3 regions of the Amorphus sp. MBR-141 genome follow, and region 3 is predicted to be linked to each of the others. Evidence: riboswitches for the same ligand, from Rfam matches in the RefSeq annotation. Region 3 holds a riboswitch; each other region holds the start of a gene.
The links. A riboswitch is a leader RNA that binds a small molecule or an ion and turns the genes downstream of it on or off. The one in region 3 is predicted to bind cobalamin.
Positions count from the first base shown of each region.

Region 1: it holds a riboswitch for cobalamin, as region 3 does, so the genes downstream of both, ACSSVZ_RS27450 (ABC transporter substrate-binding protein) here and cobU (bifunctional adenosylcobinamide kinase/adenosylcobinamide-phosphate guanylyltransferase) in region 3, are expected to answer to the same signal.
Region 2: it holds a riboswitch for cobalamin, as region 3 does, so the genes downstream of both, ACSSVZ_RS16110 (aromatic ring-hydroxylating oxygenase subunit alpha) here and cobU (bifunctional adenosylcobinamide kinase/adenosylcobinamide-phosphate guanylyltransferase) in region 3, are expected to answer to the same signal.

Region 1 is NZ_JBRJGW010000056.1:1,565-6,862, forward strand. Features, by position in the region: gene ACSSVZ_RS27440 (ribbon-helix-helix domain-containing protein) at 1-46, opposite strand, end outside; gene ACSSVZ_RS27445 (conjugal transfer protein TraG) at 163-2,199, opposite strand; cobalamin riboswitch at 2,443-2,662, shown strand; gene ACSSVZ_RS27450 (ABC transporter substrate-binding protein) at 2,826-3,836, shown strand; gene ACSSVZ_RS27455 (FecCD family ABC transporter permease) at 3,833-4,897, shown strand; gene ACSSVZ_RS27460 (ABC transporter ATP-binding protein) at 4,894-5,298, shown strand, end outside.
Region 2 is NZ_JBRJGW010000011.1:156,395-161,692, reverse strand. Features, by position in the region: gene ACSSVZ_RS16115 (2Fe-2S iron-sulfur cluster-binding protein) at 1-1,029, opposite strand, end outside; gene ACSSVZ_RS16110 (aromatic ring-hydroxylating oxygenase subunit alpha) at 1,038-2,282, opposite strand; cobalamin riboswitch at 2,402-2,611, opposite strand; cobalamin riboswitch at 2,869-3,072, shown strand; gene ACSSVZ_RS16105 (TonB-dependent receptor plug domain-containing protein) at 3,099-5,171, shown strand; gene ACSSVZ_RS16100 (ABC transporter substrate-binding protein) at 5,171-5,298, shown strand, end outside.
Region 3 is NZ_JBRJGW010000010.1:131,009-136,306, forward strand. Features, by position in the region: gene phnE (phosphonate ABC transporter, permease protein PhnE) at 1-741, shown strand, start outside; gene phnE (phosphonate ABC transporter, permease protein PhnE) at 741-1,556, shown strand; gene ACSSVZ_RS15070 (hypothetical protein) at 1,776-2,021, shown strand; tRNA gene ACSSVZ_RS15075 (tRNA-Asn) at 2,080-2,154, opposite strand; gene ACSSVZ_RS15080 (hypothetical protein) at 2,349-2,627, shown strand; cobalamin riboswitch at 2,738-2,973, shown strand; gene cobU (bifunctional adenosylcobinamide kinase/adenosylcobinamide-phosphate guanylyltransferase) at 3,146-3,691, shown strand; gene cobW (cobalamin biosynthesis protein CobW) at 3,688-4,719, shown strand; gene cobN (cobaltochelatase subunit CobN) at 4,719-5,298, shown strand, end outside.

The DNA of each region.
Region 1 (5,298 bases), on a different contig from region 3:
CGGCGCTCGTCTCCTCGTCGATGTAGATGTTGTGGCGCGGCTTCATGCAGTCTTGCCCTGACGGTCTTGAAAAAGTCAGGACAAGGATCGCCGGATGCGCCGGAATCTCTTACGGCCTTTATGTACGACGGAATGCGATCACATGCGGATGCTTGCGCGGGATCAGAATCCTTCGAGCATATCCTTCTCCGGCCCCATCGCTTCGTTAACGCCATAGACGCGCGCCGGCTTCGACAGCCGATCCAGGGCGCGCTTGTCGGCGACGACATCCGACTCGTCCGCGTCAAGCCCCGGAATATCCGGCTGCCCCGGCTCGACGGGCTTCGCGACCTCTTCTTCCGCCAAGCCCGGGTGGCGTTGCTGCTGGAGCCCGCCTTCCTCGACAAGAGAACCGTGCCGGGTACCGTCTTCGTCGGAAGGCATCAGGCGGTCGTCGGTATCGCGCACCTGGCCGCTCCAGTCGTCGGGGCGCGATGCCGGTTTGTCCTCGTAGCCACCTTCGGAAAGATGTGGGGCCGGCAGAACACGCTGGGTAAAGTTCCGATCTTCGTAATAGCGGAGTTTCTTCGCCCGGATCGGCGTCAGACCGGAGACCAGCACCAGCTCGTCCGCGGACGGCAATTGCATCACCTCGCCGGGCGTAAGCAACGGCCGCGCCGTCTCCTGGCGGCTGACCATGACATGCGACAGCCACGGCGCCAGCCGGTGGCCGGCATAGTTGCGCTGCGCCCTGAGTTCCGTCGCCGTGCCGAGGGCGTCGGAGATGCGCTTCGCCGTCCGCTCATCGTTTGATGAAAAGGCGACGCGCACATGGCAGTTGTCGAGAATGGCGTTGTTCTCGCCATATGCCTTGGATATCTGATTGAGCGACTGCGCAATGAGGTAGGCGCGGATGCCATACCCGGCCATGAACGCGAGCGCCGTTTCGAAGAAATCGAGCCGCCCCAGCGCCGGGAACTCGTCGAGCATCATTATGAGCTGATGCCTGCGGGTCTTCTTCGGGTCTCCTTCCAGCCGCTCGGTCAACCGCCGCCCGATCTGGTTCAGGACCAGCCGCACCAGCGGCTTGGTCCGGGAGATGTCCGAGGGCGGAATGACCAGATAGAGCGAGACCGGATGTTCGGCATCCATGAGATCGGCAATGCGCCAGTCGCAGGCCGAGGTCGTCGCCGCGACGGTAGGGTCGCGATAGAGGCCGAGGAAGGACATGGCGGTGGAGAGCACACCCGAGCGCTCGTTCTCCGACTTGTTCAGCACCTCACGCGCGGCCGAGGCCACGACCGGATGGACGCTCGGGTTCTCCGGCGTGCCGAGATGGTTGGTCGCCATCATGCGCCGCAGCGTCGCGGCGAAGGACCGGCGCGGATCAGACAGAAAGGTGGCGACGCGCGCCAGCGTCTTCTCCTCCTCGGCGTACAGCACGTGCAGGATGGCGCCGACCAGCAAGGCGTGACTGGTCTTTTCCCAATGGTTCCGGCGTTCGAGCGCGCCCTCGGGATCGACCAGGATATCGGCGATGTTCTGGACGTCGCGCACCTCGTCCGGCCCCTTGCGCACCTCCAGCAATGGATTATAGCGGGCGGAGCGCGGGTCGGTCGGATTGAACAGCAGGCAATGGGAGAACTTCGACCGCCAGCCGGCCGTGAGCTGCCAATTCTCGCCCTTGATGTCGTGGATCACCGCCGAGCCGGTCCAGGTCAGCAGCGTCGGCACGACGAGGCCGACGCCCTTGCCGGATCGCGTCGGCGCAAAAGCCATGACATGCTCCGGCCCGTCATGGCGCAGGTATTGGTCCTTCAGCCGGCCGAGGAACACGCCCGCCGGACGAAACAGTCCCGCTTTCTCGATCTCCCCCTTCACGGCCCAGCGCGACGACCCGTAAGTGGTGACGAGCCGGCTCTGCCGCGCCCGCCACAGGGAGCCGGCGATGGCGGCGGCACACCCCATGAAGCCGCTGCCCGCTGCCAGCATCCCGGCCTTGTCGAACACCTCCGGCGCATAGGCCTCGTAGAAATACCACCACTCGAATAGCTTCCACGGCTCAAAGACCGGCCAGCCGAACAGGACAAACCACGGGCTACCGAGCTGCGCCTGGTAACCCAACATGTCGGCGCACCACTGTGTCGCCGTCCACACCCCCAGGATGACTATGGCGAAGACGACCGCGATCTGACCGATGAGGAGCTTTGTGGGAGTCATGAACGTCGTTCCGCTGCTTGAGGCACACGGAACGAGATTCGCCCAGAACGCCGGGAACGCTTATGGCTTTTATGTACGCTGGAATGCGATGAACCGCACGTGGATTGGCTTTTGTCGATTGTGCTTTCATTATGAGCAGCAATGGGGAAGCACCATGAATATAGACAGAAGTCGTAAGGTCACCGGGATAAATGCCCTGCGACAAAATCATTTGCGATTGACACGCCTCCTGTACTCCGTGTTTTACTTTCGGCCAGCTTCGGTTCCTGTCCCGCCCCACGCGGCGGGAGGGATTAAAAGGGAACACGGTGTGGTGTAGCCATCAGGCGCCAAATCCGTGACTGCCCCCGCAACTGTAAGCGGCGAGTCTTTGCGCCATTAGCCACTGACGAAATGTCGGGAAGGCGGCGCATAAGGCTAGGACCCGCGAAGTCAGGAGACCTGCCGCAAGCGTGTCACTCACCGAACCGCGGGGCGCGGAGTCGGGCGGGGTTCCCGCAGCGGTGACTTTCGCCGCCTGCGGTTGGAAGTATCTCCTTTCAAGCCAGGCAAAGTGACCACAAGGCTGGAGTCCGTCAATGGAATCCACGTCTCCGCCTGACTTGTTACGGGGAGGAAGAGCCCTCATGAAGACCTACATCATTTCCGCATTCATTCTGGGAGCGGTCACTTCCACTGCACAGGCAGAGCCGACACAATATCCGCTGACGATTGAAAATTGCGGACAGGAAATCACATTTGAAAACGCGCCGGATCGCGTTGTTTCCATCGGCCAGGGCGGAACGGAGTTGCTTTATTCTCTGGGTCTTGCCGATGTCGTGAAGGGCACTGCACTTTGGCGCAGCGATGTGTGGGAGCAATTTGCTGATGTCAATGCGGGGATCGAGCGGCTGGGTGACAATGAGCCAAGCTTCGAAAGCATCGTGGCCAAGCGCCCGCAACTGGTCATTGCCGATCTGATCAACTCCATTGGCCCGAACGGCCGCATCGGCACGCCCGAGCAGTTCGCGGATCTCGGTATCGAGGTCTATGTGCTGCCGGACCAATGCACGGATATCGGCCCCGGGGCGAGCGGCGGCGCGGGCGCGCGCTACAAGCCGTTTGTTCTCGACCAAGTTTATCACGGGGTTGCCGATCTGGCGCGGATTTTCGATCGAAACGAACGCGGTGCGGCATTGATCGCCGATCTCAAGGCGCGCGAAGCTGGCGCGAAGGCGCGCGTCGCGGATGTTGGCGAGGGGATTTCCGCTGTCTTCTGGTACTCCTCCGCATCCCGGGAAAGCGACCCCTGGGTGGCTGGACAAAACGGCGTGCAGGGCTACATGGCGCGGACGCTTGGCGTCACGAATGTTGTCGACATCATCGACGATTGGCCGACGGTTGGCTGGGAAACCATCGCGCGCGCCAATCCGACCATGATCATCGCCCCCGATCTGGCACGCCGCCGCTACCCGCTGGATGCAATCGACGTGAAGCGCGACTTTCTCAGGGAGGACCCCGTTACGCGCTTCATGGACGCGGTGGAGAATGATCGTATCGTCCCGCTCGATCCGCAGGAGATCGCCCCTTCCCTGCGCCTCGTTGACGGGATTGAAAAACTTGCCGAGGCAATCGCAGCGATCAAGGGGCAGGAATGAGCGGCGATGCTCTACCCCTGCCGCGGGGCCAGAGCCTAACATGGCTCTGGCTTGCGCCGCTGATTCTGCTCCTGGCGTTGCTTGCGGGCACCGCCATCGGCGAGACGAATATTGCCTTCGATGTGGTCCTGCAAACCATTGCCAACCGGTTGTGGGATGCAGGCTATGCGGTTGACCGGATCGACGAAGGTATCATCTGGAGTTACCGGTTGAGCCGGGCCATCGTAGCGGCGGCCTGTGGCGCGGGGTTGGCGCTGACTGGTGTGGTCCTGCAGGCGCTGTTGCGCAATCCTCTCGCCGATCCCTATCTCATGGGACTATCCGCCGGAGCCTCCACCGGCGCGGTGCTGGTCAGCGTGGCCGGTATCGGTGCCGGCGTCATCTCCATGTCCTTGGGGGCATTGGCGGGGGCGCTCATGGCGTTTGGTTCGGTGGTCCTTCTAGCCCATGCCGTATCCGGCGGGTCGGGCGGCGGACGTGCAACGCAGGCCGCCGCTGCCATCATCCTTGCCGGGATCGCCGGATCGCAGATGTTCAACGCGCTGACCGCCTTCATCATCGCCAAATCCGCCAATGCCGAGCAGGCGCGCGGCATCATGTTCTGGCTGATGGGCAATCTTTCGGGCGTTCGCTGGGAGGATGTGCCCGCCACGATGCTGGCCGCCCTTGTGGGGTGCGCGGTCTGTATATGGCACCGCCGCGCGCTCGACGCCTTCACCTTCGGCGCCGATAGCGCGGCCTCGCTGGGAATAAACGTTCGCCAGGTTCGCGGAACGCTGATTGCCGTCACCGCCATGATGGTCGGGGTCATGGTCTCGAAGGTTGGCTCCATCGGGTTTGTCGGGCTGGTGATCCCGCATGCCATGCGGTTTGTGGTGGGAACGCGGCATGACAGGCTGGTGCCGGCTTCGGCCCTTTGCGGCGCGGTCTTTCTGATCGCCGCCGATGTAATCTCGCGGGTGATCGTGCCGGGACAGGTCTTGCCGATCGGTATCATCACCGCCCTTGTCGGCGCGCCCGCCTTTGCCATTATCCTGATACGTGGAGGACGCAACAGATGACGCTCGCTGCCAAGAACGTTTCGGTCACGGTGCAGGGCAGGGCGATCCTGCGCAACGTTTCGTTTCAATTGAGGTCCGGTGAGTGCCTTGGGCTCATTGGGCCGAACGGGTCGGGAAAATCGACCCTGATGCGCTGTCTGGCAGGGCTGAGCAAGCCGGACGAGGGAAGCGTTACTCTCGATGATGCCCCGATGTCGAAGATGACGGCGCGAAGCCGGGCGCACCGTCTGGCGCTGGTGGAACAGCAGGCCGAGACCTCGGACCGGATCACGGTGCGCGAGGCTGTCGAGCTCGGGCGTATCCCGTTTCTTTCCCCCTTGCGCCCCTGGCGGGAGGAAGACAGCGCCAAGGTAGCGAAGGCGCTTGCCGATGTCGGCATGGCCGGGTTTGAACAGCGGCTC
Region 2 (5,298 bases), on a different contig from region 3:
GGTCATCTCGACGGGTCCCTCGCAGCGGATCTTGCAGGTTCCGCAGAGCCCGAGCTCGCAGGCGGCCGGGATGCGCACGCCCGAGGCGCGGGCCGTCTGCAGGATCGACTGGCCGGGCAGCGCCTCCGCGTCGACGTCGGAGAGGGCGAAGCGGACGCGGGTGGTCGCCATCTCCGGCGGCTCGGAGGGCAGCAGCCCGTCGGAGGCCTCGGCGAGCGGCGCCGGCACCGGCTCGATCGGTCCGGATCCGAAGCTCTCCTGGTGGTAGCGCGCCATGTCGAAGCCGGAGGCCTGGAGCATGCCGCGCACCTGGCGCATGAACGGATCGGGCCCGCAGCAGAAGATCTCGCGCTCGGCGAAATCGGGCACCAGCAGGCCGAGCCGCACGGTGTCGATGCGGCCGGTGGGGCCGAACCAGGACAGCCGGTTGGTGCGCTCCTCGACGAGGAAGCCCAGCTGCAGCGCCGGCATGCGGGTGGAGATCAGCTCCAGCTCGGAGCGGAAGATGATCTCCTCCGGCCGCCGCGCGCAGTTGACGAAGGCGACGTCGTTGAGCGGCGCGCAGTCGTTCAGCCAGCGCAGCATCGACATCATCGGCGTGATGCCCGACCCGGCCGACAGGAAGAAGTATTTTCCGGCCGGATGCTCGTGCATGGAAAAGCCGCCGGCCGGGCCGTAGGCCTTGATGTGCTGGCCGGGCTCGAGATGGTCGAACATCCAGCGCGTGCCGAGGCTCGCCGCCTGGGCCTTCACCGTCACCGCGATGGAGAACGGCCGCGAGGGGCTGGACGACAGCGTGTAGGTGCGCAGCAGCGGCTCGTCGCCGACGGGGAGTTCCAGGGTGACGAACTGGCCGGGCTTGTAGCGGAACCAGGTCTGGTTGTCGGAGCGGAACGCGAATGTCTTCACGTCCGGCGCCTCGTCGGTCACCGAAATGCACTCCAGCACCTGGAGATGGTCGTTCCAGGGCTGCATCTCGTCGAGATGCCGGTAGAGGCTCCCGGGCGCGGCGGCGATGGTGTCCAGCATGGCGGGGCTCAGGCGACGCGCAGGGCGGCGGAGGCGCCCTCGGCGAGGCGCGCGGCCATGGTCCGGCAGTACCAGTCGACGAACTGCTCGACGCCGCCTTCGTGCTCGGGGGAGTAGGGGCCGGGCTCGTATGCGGGCGAGCGGATGCCGAAGGCGTTCTCCTCGACGATGCGGCGGTCCTGGTCGTTGGTCTCGGTCCACACGTGGGTGAGCTCGGCGAGGTCGTAGTCGACGCCTTCCACCGCCTCCCGGTCGACGAGCCACTTGGTGGTGACGGCGGTCTCCTCCGGCCCCAGCGGCAGCACCCGGAAGGTGACGGCGTGGTCCGACAGGATGTGGTTCCAGGTGGTCGGATAGTGGAACAGCAGCATGGCGCCGATGCGGGCGGAGCCGACGGCGGCGGAAAGGGGCCGCTTCACCGCGGCGCGGCCGGACAGGGTGTAGCTGACCGCCTCGCCGAGGAGCGGCATGCGGGTGATGCGGCTGGCGCCGCCCTCGGCCATGCGGAAGGCGGCGGGCAGGCCGCGGGCCTCGCAGGCGGCCCAGTGGGCGGCGATCTCCGGGTCGTCCATCGCCCCGGCGACGCCGGTGACGCCCGGCGCTTCCGGGTAGGTCTTGCAGAGCTCGGGATGGTTGGCCGAGCAGTGGTAGCACTCGCGGTTGTTCTCCCAGACGAGCTTCCAGTTGCCCTTCTCCACGATGGTCGTCTCGAAGGCGACCTTCGCGTCCTGCAGGCGGTGCGGCGCGAGGTAGGGCTCGATCAGCGCCCGGGTGGGGGCGAAGTCGGCCGGCGCGTCGGCGAGCGACAGGAACACGTAGCCGGCGACGGCCTCGCAGGCGACCGGCTTGAGGCCGAAGGCGGCGGGATCGAAGCCGTCGCCCATCTGGCGGGCGAAGACGAGGCGGCCGTCGAGGTCGTAGGTCCACTGGTGGTAGGGGCAGACGAGCCGCGCCGAAGTGCCCCTGGCGGCGGAACAGATGCGCGAGCCGCGGTGGCGGCAGGCGTTGTGGAAGGCACGGATGCGCCCCTCGCGGTCGCGCACGACGATCACCGGATAGTCGCCCACCTGCAGCGTGAAGAAGGCGCCGGGACGGGCGAGCTCGCACGCGTGGCCGACGAACAGCCACTCGCGGTACCAGACGTGCTGGAGGTCGGCGGCGAACCAGTCCGGATCGGTGTAGAAGGGCTGATCGAGGCTGTAGCCCGGGCGGCGCGCCGCGATCCGGTTCAAGATGTCGTCGCGTGAACCCATGTCCCCGTCCATCCTCGGCTGGGCCCGCAGAGCGCGGCGCGGACGGAAGGGAACCGGCCCGCGCGGAGAGACGATGCTTCCGCAAGGCAAGGACCCGATCGCCCACCGCGATCAGTCGGGACGTGTCACCGTTCGGGGCTGGTTTCCGGGCTGAAGGAGCGTCTCTTCGAGGACCGTCGCGATTCCTTCCCAGGCATCTGCCCAGTGGAACTCCCTGTCGCGACGTTGACTCCCTTGACCGTTGCGGGGGCAGCTCCGGATTTTCACCGGATTCCCAATTCTCCCGGCCTTCCAAGCGAGGACCGGGCACCCTGAACCCGGCCACCATCGCCCGGCGCGCAAGGCGGGGCGCGCGCAAAAGCGACGTCGCATGGACGACCGGCGACATGGGCGCGCCGGCGTGGCCGGGAACGGGGCGGCCCATGGCGCGGTCGGGGCCCGCGGAGGCGGCCTGGTGCTGGCGGGAATCGCGAAAGAACGGCCCGGACGGACGTGGCCCGAGGGTCGGGCGAGGGCCGCCGCGGCGGGGCCAAGGCGTTGAAAAGCAAGCCTGCCTGCGCGCGGCTTGACTCCGATCCGCCAGCCACTATCCCTGACGGTCGACGGTGCCCGCAAGGGCTCAATAGGGAACACGGTGAGGCGCGCCTGCGCGCCGAATCCGCGACTGCCCCCGCAACTGTGAGCGGCGAGTCATCCGCGCGAATGCCACTGGAGCCGGTCCGGCCCTGGGAAGGCAGCGGAGCGACGAGGACCCGCGAGTCAGGAGACCTGCCGTCATCCGTGGTCACGCGCGGTCGCATCGGGCGGGGTGTCTCGATGGGTACGGTCTCCATGGTCCTCCCATGGAGCCGCCTCGATCGCGGTGACGTGCCATCCGGCCGCGTGCCGCTCGAGGACTGCCACATGACCTTCTTCCCGACGTCCATCCGTGGACGGCCCGATGCCGTTCGCCATGCCGCGGCGTTTGCCGCCGTTCTCTGCCCGCTGTCACTGTCGCTTCCGCTTGCCGCCCATGCCCAGGACGCCGACCTGGGCGACGCCGCCGTGGTGGCGCTTCCCGAGATCTCGGTGACCGCCAACCTGGCTCCGACCGCACGCGACAAGGTCGGCAGCGCCATCACGGTGATCACCGGCGCGGACCTGCGGCAGCAGAAGATCCGCTTCGTCACCGATGCGTTGCGCCAGGTGCCGGGGCTCGCCGTCAACCGGACGGGGCCGGCGGGGCAGCTGACCCAGGTCCGCATCCGCGGGTCGGAGGGCAACCAGACCAAGGTCTTCATCGACGGCATTCCGGTGAACGATCCGGCGTTCGGGTCCGAATTCGACTTTTCCAGCCTGCTTGCCGACGACATCGAGCGCATCGAGGTGCTGCGCGGGCCCCAGAGCGCGCTCTACGGCTCCGACGCGGTGGGCGGCGTCATCAACATCATCACCCGCACCGGGCAGCCCGGCACCCAGGTCTCGGCCCGGCTGGAGGGCGGCTCGTTCGGCACGGTCAACGGCAGCGCCTCGGTGAGCGGCGCCAACGAGCATGCAAACTTCATCGCCAGCGCGATGGGGTTCAAGACCGACGGGATCTCGGCGGCCAGTTCCGATCTCGGCAACACCGAGAAGGACGGCTATCGCAACGGCACCGTCTTCGCCAAGGGCACCGTCTCGCCGAACGAGCTCGTCGACGTCACCGGGGTCGTCCGCTACACCGGCACCAAGGCCGATCTCGACAGCGAGGCCTTCCTGCCGGCCTACGGCCACACGGGTCCGGTCGACGCGCTGCAGGATTCGGTCGGAGAAGACCTCTACGGCCGCCTGCAGGCGCGCCTCAGCCTGTTCGAGCGGCGCTGGCAGCAGACGGCCGGGATCACCTACACCGACCAGAAGACCAAGTACCGCGATCTCGATCCGACGACCGTCACCAGCATCTACCAGGGCAAGAAGCGCCGGCTCGACTACCAGTCGACCTTCTTCTTCGAGACGCCGGAGATCGCCGACGCCGAGCACGTGCTCACGGTCGCCGTGCAGGACGAGGAGGACACGGTGACCTCCGACAGCGCCTATGCATCGTTCGACCGCTCGATCCATTCGACCGGCCTCGTCGGCGAGTATCAGCTGGAGGTGTTCGACGCGCTGACGCTCACCGGCAGCGTCCGGCAGGATTTCAACGAGCTCTTCGAGGACGCCACCACCGCCCGCGCGACGGCGGCCTACCGCATCGACCGGACCGGCACCAAGCTGCGCGGCTCGTTCGGCACCGGCGTGAAGAACCCGACGATGTTCGAACTCTACGGCTACACCAACACCTATCGGGGCAACCCGGACCTGAAGCCCGAGCAGGCGACCGGGTGGGACGTGGGTGTCGACCAGGAGCTCTTCGGCGGCACGGCGGTGGCGGACGCGACCTACTTCAACCAGCGCATCTCCGACCTGATCACCGGCTCCGGCCAGACCTCGATCAACATGCCGGGCACCTCCGAGATCGACGGCGTGGAGGTCGGCCTGACGGTCACGCCCATCGACCCGCTGACGGTGCGGGCGTCGTACACCTACACCGACGGCCGGGATTCCACGGGCGCGGAGCTGGTGCGTCGGCCGCGCAACGTCGCCAGCCTCGACATCAACTACCGGTTCCTGGACGGCCGGGCCAACGTCAACCTCGGCATCGACTACAACGGCGCCCAGACCGACTGGGTCTACAACGCCTCCTACACGCAGAAGACCGTCATCGACCTCGACGCCTACACCCTCGTCAACCTGGCGGCGTCCTACGACATCAACCCCCATACGCAGATCTACGGGCGGGTGGATAACCTGCTCGACGAAGACTACTACGAGGTGTGGGGGTACGGGACGGAGGGGATCGCCGCCTATGCTGGCGTGAAGCTGACCTTCTGATGGCGCCGATGCGCCGACATGCGGCGGCCGCGCTCGGCGCGGCCGTCACCGTCGCTTTCGCGGCCGCGGCGGGCCCGCGACCGGCGGCGGCCGACGGGCCACCGGCGGCGCCGGCGCGCGTCGTCTC
Region 3 (5,298 bases):
CGCATCATCGTCTATGGCGGACTGCTCCTGTACCTGGCACTCGGTGTAGGTTCGCTCGAGGTCAACTGGCAGCGCATCTACGAAGGCACGGAACGGGGCTGGCGCTTCATCCAGGGCTTCCTGACGCCGGACTTCACCCGGCGGTGGGGGGATATCGTCCAGGGCTTCGAGGAGAGCCTGACGATGACCGTCACCTCCACCGTGGTCGGCGTTTTGATCTCGATCCCGATCGGCATTGGTGCGGCGCGCAACCTGTCGCCGCTTCCCGTGTACTACATCTGCCGCGGCATCATTGCCGTCTCCCGCGCCTTCCAGGAGATCATCGTCGCAATCATCTTCGTCGCGATGTTCGGCTTTGGTCCTTTCGCCGGCTTTCTCACGCTCAGCTTCGCTACGATCGGTTTCCTGGCGAAGCTTCTCGCCGAGGATATCGAGGACATCGACGAGGCGCAGGCCGAGGCCGTGCGGGCGACCGGCGCGAGCTGGTTCCAGCTGATCAACTATGCGATCCAGCCGCAGGTCATGCCGCGGCTTATCGGCCTGTCGCTCTATCGCCTCGACATCAATTTCCGGGAATCCGCCGTGATCGGAATCGTCGGCGCGGGCGGCATCGGTGCGACGCTCAACACCTCGATGGAACGCTACGCCTACGACACCGCCGCAGCCATCATGATTCTGATCATCCTCGTCGTGATGCTCGCCGAATACGCGTCCAGCCACGTACGCAAGTGGGTCCAGTGATGTCGTTGGCTACCCCCCCTGCCGGCCGGGAATGGCATCGGCGGACATCGACCCAGCAGCTCATCCTGTGGACGGGATGGCTCGTCCTCGTGGCACTCTTCGTCTTCTGCTGGCAGGTGATGACGGAGCACACGATCTGGGCCTTCGTCTGGGACGCGCCGCGCCAGGCGGCCGACCTCCTGTCGCGGATGGCCGACCCGCGCTTCGGCTATGTCCAGGAACTCTGGTGGCCGCTCTGGGAGACGATCAACATTGCCACGCTCGGCACGCTGCTGGCGGTCGTGTTCGCGGTGCCGCTGGCGTTCCTGGCGGCCCGCAACACGACGCCCAGCGCCACGCTGGTGCGACCCGTCGCGCTTCTCATCATTGTCTCCTCCCGCTCGATCAACTCGATCATCTGGGGGCTGCTGCTCGTCGCCATCATCGGGCCGGGGCAGGTCGCCGGAATCATGGCGATCATGCTCCGCTCGCTCGGCTTCATCGGGAAGCTCCTCTACGAAGCGATTGAGGAGATCGATGCTTCCCAGGTCGAGGCGGTCGAGGCGACGGGCGCATCACGCATCCAGGTGATGGACTACGCGATCGTCCCGCAGATCCTGCCCGCCTTCGCCGGCATTACCGTCTTCCGCTGGGACATCAACATTCGCGAGGCCACCGTCCTCGGCCTGGTCGGGGCGGGAGGGCTGGGTCTGAAGCTCCAGTCCTCGCTCAACATGCTCGCGTGGAACCAGGTGACCGTCATTTTCGCCTTGATCCTCCTGACCGTCGTCGTCTCGGAGTGGGTCTCCGCGAAAGTCCGGCAGGCCATTATCTGACGCGCAGAAACGCCCCGACCAGTCTCGCAGGTCCCCATCCGCCGAATGGCAAACAGCCGTTGGCGTCGAACGTCTCGTCGAGCCAGTCGAGGACACGTGCGTTCGGCAGCGAGCGGTTCTGCATCCCGCAATGTCCGTCTGCACCGTCAGCGCCGGTGAAGCGCATCAGGGTCTTGTCGCAGGTGAGCGCGGCCCTGAAGGCGCTGCGAGGAGGCGGGGGTGCCCGGGCGCGCTCATGGCCTGCGAAAGGCGGCGGCGCGGCTTGCGGCGCTGGGCTGCCCGGACCGCGAGATCATGGCGGTGACCGGTCACACGACGACGAAGGAGATCGATCGATACACGCGATCGGCGCGTCAGCGGGTCCTGGCGCAGTCGGCCTTCAACCGGCTCGAAGCGGAGCATGACCACCCGCAAGACGGCTCGGCGGAGACGGCCGCATCGGGCCGCACGTTTGAAAGGGTGTGAACCCGTCCGGGCCGCACTCCTTGCAGGGCATTGATTTTAAATGGGAAATTGGAAGAAGTGGCTCCCCGGGCCGGATTCGAACCAGCGACCGATCGGTTAACAGCCGATTGCTCTACCACTGAGCTACCGAGGAACAGGGCCACGTCTTTCTTTCGGAGGCTCGCTATATCAAGCCTTCCCGGCGTTGCCAAGCCCGCCCATCTCTATGTTGGCGCGCTGGCTGTGGATGCAAGGCCGTGGCGGCGGGTCGAACGGCCGGTTTGCCGCCGGTTGGGCCGGCGCGCGGCACGGACGCGCATGCCGGGGTCTGGTGAGGATGGAACGTCGATGACGCATGTCAGGCTCGGGCGCAGACGCCTCCCCCTGCCGCGCTCGCGGCCGGTGCGGATGGGCGCCGGCGTGGCGCTGATTCTCGGCGGCGTGCTGGGGTTCCTGCCGATTCTCGGCTTCTGGATGCTGCCGCTCGGCGTCATCGTGCTGTCCGTCGACAGCCCCGCCATGCGGCGGCTGCGGCGTCGCAGCGAGGTCTGGTGGGGGCGCAAGGGGCCGCTCGCCGGCAAGGCGCGCCCCGGGCCCGCAGACGACCGCGCCGGCCCGCCCGCCTGAGGCGGAGGGCCTGGTCCGTCCGGTCGGGGGCGCGCCGGATGCCTCGAAATCGCCGGCACCGACCGATGGTGCGGGCCCGGCCGATCGGCGCACCCCGATTGCATGGCCGCCTCATTTCTTGCATGGTCGGCGGGTGCTTCGGTGAGCGGACGGCCTGTCCGTCGGCTCTTCGGGAATGCGGTGAGCGGCGCCTGTCGGGCGCGCGAGGCCGCAGCTGCCCCCGCAACTGTAAGCGGCGAGCCCTTTCTCCCCGGCGGTCCCGACCGCCAGCCACTGGGAAACCGGGAAGGCGGAGGAGGGGTCGTGACCCGCGAGCCAGGAGACCGGCCGAGCGCGCACGACTTCATCCCGGGCCGTCGGGTGGACGGCTCATGGAGGCTCGCTATGTCTGATCCGGCGCTGTCCGGCCCCGTTTTCCGTGTCAATTTTGTCCGCCGTGCCCCGCTGGCGCGTCGTGCCCCGGCTTCGCTGGACGCCCCCGTTGCAGGGCGGCTGCGGACGCATCGCGCGAGGCGCCGATGAGCGCGGCTGCGACCGTGCTGGTGCTGGGCGGCGCGCGCTCCGGCAAGAGTTCCTATGCCGAATCCCTGGTCGAGGCCTCCGGCCGCACCCAGGTCTACCTCGCCACCGCCGGTGCCCCCCGCGACGGCGAAATGGCCGACCGCATCGCCCGTCACGTCGCCCGGCGCGGCGACCGCTGGCGCACCGTCGACGCGCCGCTGGAGCTGGCGGCGGCGCTCCGCGACGCCTCCCGGCCCGACACCGCGATCCTCGTCGACTGCGCCACCCTGTGGCTGGCGAACCTCCTGGAGGCCGGCCGCGATCCCGACGCATCCGTCGCCGACCTCGCCGGAGCGATCGCCGGGCTGCCCGGTCCGGTGGTGGTCGTCACCAACGAGGTCGGCCACGGCATCGTGCCGGAGAACGCGCTCGCCCGCAGCTTCCGCGACCATCACGGCCGCATGAACCAGCGCCTGGCTGCCGCCATGGACCACGTGGTCCTGATGGTCGCCGGCCGCGCGCTCATCCTTCCCAAATCCCCATCCCCGGAGATCGTGCTTTGACCCTTGCACCCCGCATCCCCGCCACCATCGTCACCGGCTTCCTCGGGGCGGGCAAGACGACCCTGATCCGGCGCCTGCTGGAGCGCGCCGACGGCAAGCGCATCGCCGTCATCGTCAACGAGTTCGGCGACCTCGGCTTCGACGGCGGGCTGGTCGCCGAATGCGTCGATCCCGACTGCGCCGACGAGGACGTCATCGAGCTCACCAACGGCTGCATCTGCTGCACCGTCGCCGACGACTTCCTGCCCACCATCGAGGCGCTGCTCGACCGGGCGGTGCCGCCGGACCACATCGTCATCGAGACCTCGGGCCTGGCGCTGCCGCAGCCGCTGGTCGGCGCGTTCGCCTGGCCGACCGTCAAGACCCGCGTCACCGTCGACGGCGTCGTCACGCTGGTCGACGCCCACGCCCTGTCGGAGGGCCGGCTTGCCGCCGATCTCGCCGCCGTCGAGGCGCGCCGCAAGGCCGATCCGGCGCTCGATCACGAAAGCCCCATCGAGGAGCTGTTCGAGGACCAGCTCACCTGCGCCGATCTCGTCGTGCTCACCAAGACCGATCTCGTCGACGCGGCGGCGCTTGCCGGCGTGCGCGACCAGATCGCCGGCCGCATCCGGGCCGGCGTGCAGACCGTCGAGGGCCGTGCCGGCGAGGTGCCGGTCGACGTGCTGTTCGGCATCGTCGCGGCCGCGGAGGAGGATGTCGCCGCCCGCGCCGGTCATCACGGGGTGGACCATGACCACGAGCATGACGATTTCGATTCCTTCGTCGTCCTGCCGGCCCCCTTCGCCGACGTCGACGGCGCCCGCGCCTGGGTGGAGACCATCGTCGGCCGCGACGACGTGCTGCGGGTGAAGGGACGCCTCGCCATTGCGGGTCGACCTGCACCCCTGGTCGTCCAGGCGGTCGGCCCGCGCATCGAAACCTGGTTCGGGCGTCCGGGCGAGGCGGCCGGCGGGGTCGTGGTGATCGGCGCCCACGACATGGACCGCAGCGCGCTCGAGGGGCTGATGGCGCCCGCGTCGGCCTGATGCATCTTCTCGCCGCGCGCTCCACCGCCATCGAAAGCGCCGACGAGGCGGTCGACCTCGACCTGAGCCCGGCCGAGATCGTCATCCTGTCGGCCGCCGATTCCGAGCTTTCGGCCTTCGCCGAGGCCGCCGAGGCGCTGCCCGACGACTTTCCGAGCCTGCGGCTGGCGAGCCTGGTCACGCTCGCCCATCCGCTGTCGGTGGACCTGGCGTTGGAGAAGACCTTCCGGCACGCCAGGCTGGTCATCGTGCGGCTGCTCGGCGGCACGGCCTACTGGCCCCACGGCGTCGATGCCCTGGAGACGCTCGCCCGCCAGAGCGACGTGCGACTGGCGATCGTGCCCGGCGAGGCGCGCTGGTCGGAGGCGCTGGCGAAGCTCGGCACCGTCGGCGAGGACGATGCGCGCACCTTCTGGCGCTACTGCGTGGAGGGCGGGGCGCGCAACCGCGTCCACGCGCTGCGCTTCTCCGCCCATCTGCTCGGCAGGGCCGAGCGTCCGCCGGAGCCGCAGCCGATCCCGCTCGCCGGCTGCTACTGGCCGGGCGAGGGCGCCGTCGGGTTCGACCGGGTGCGTGCTC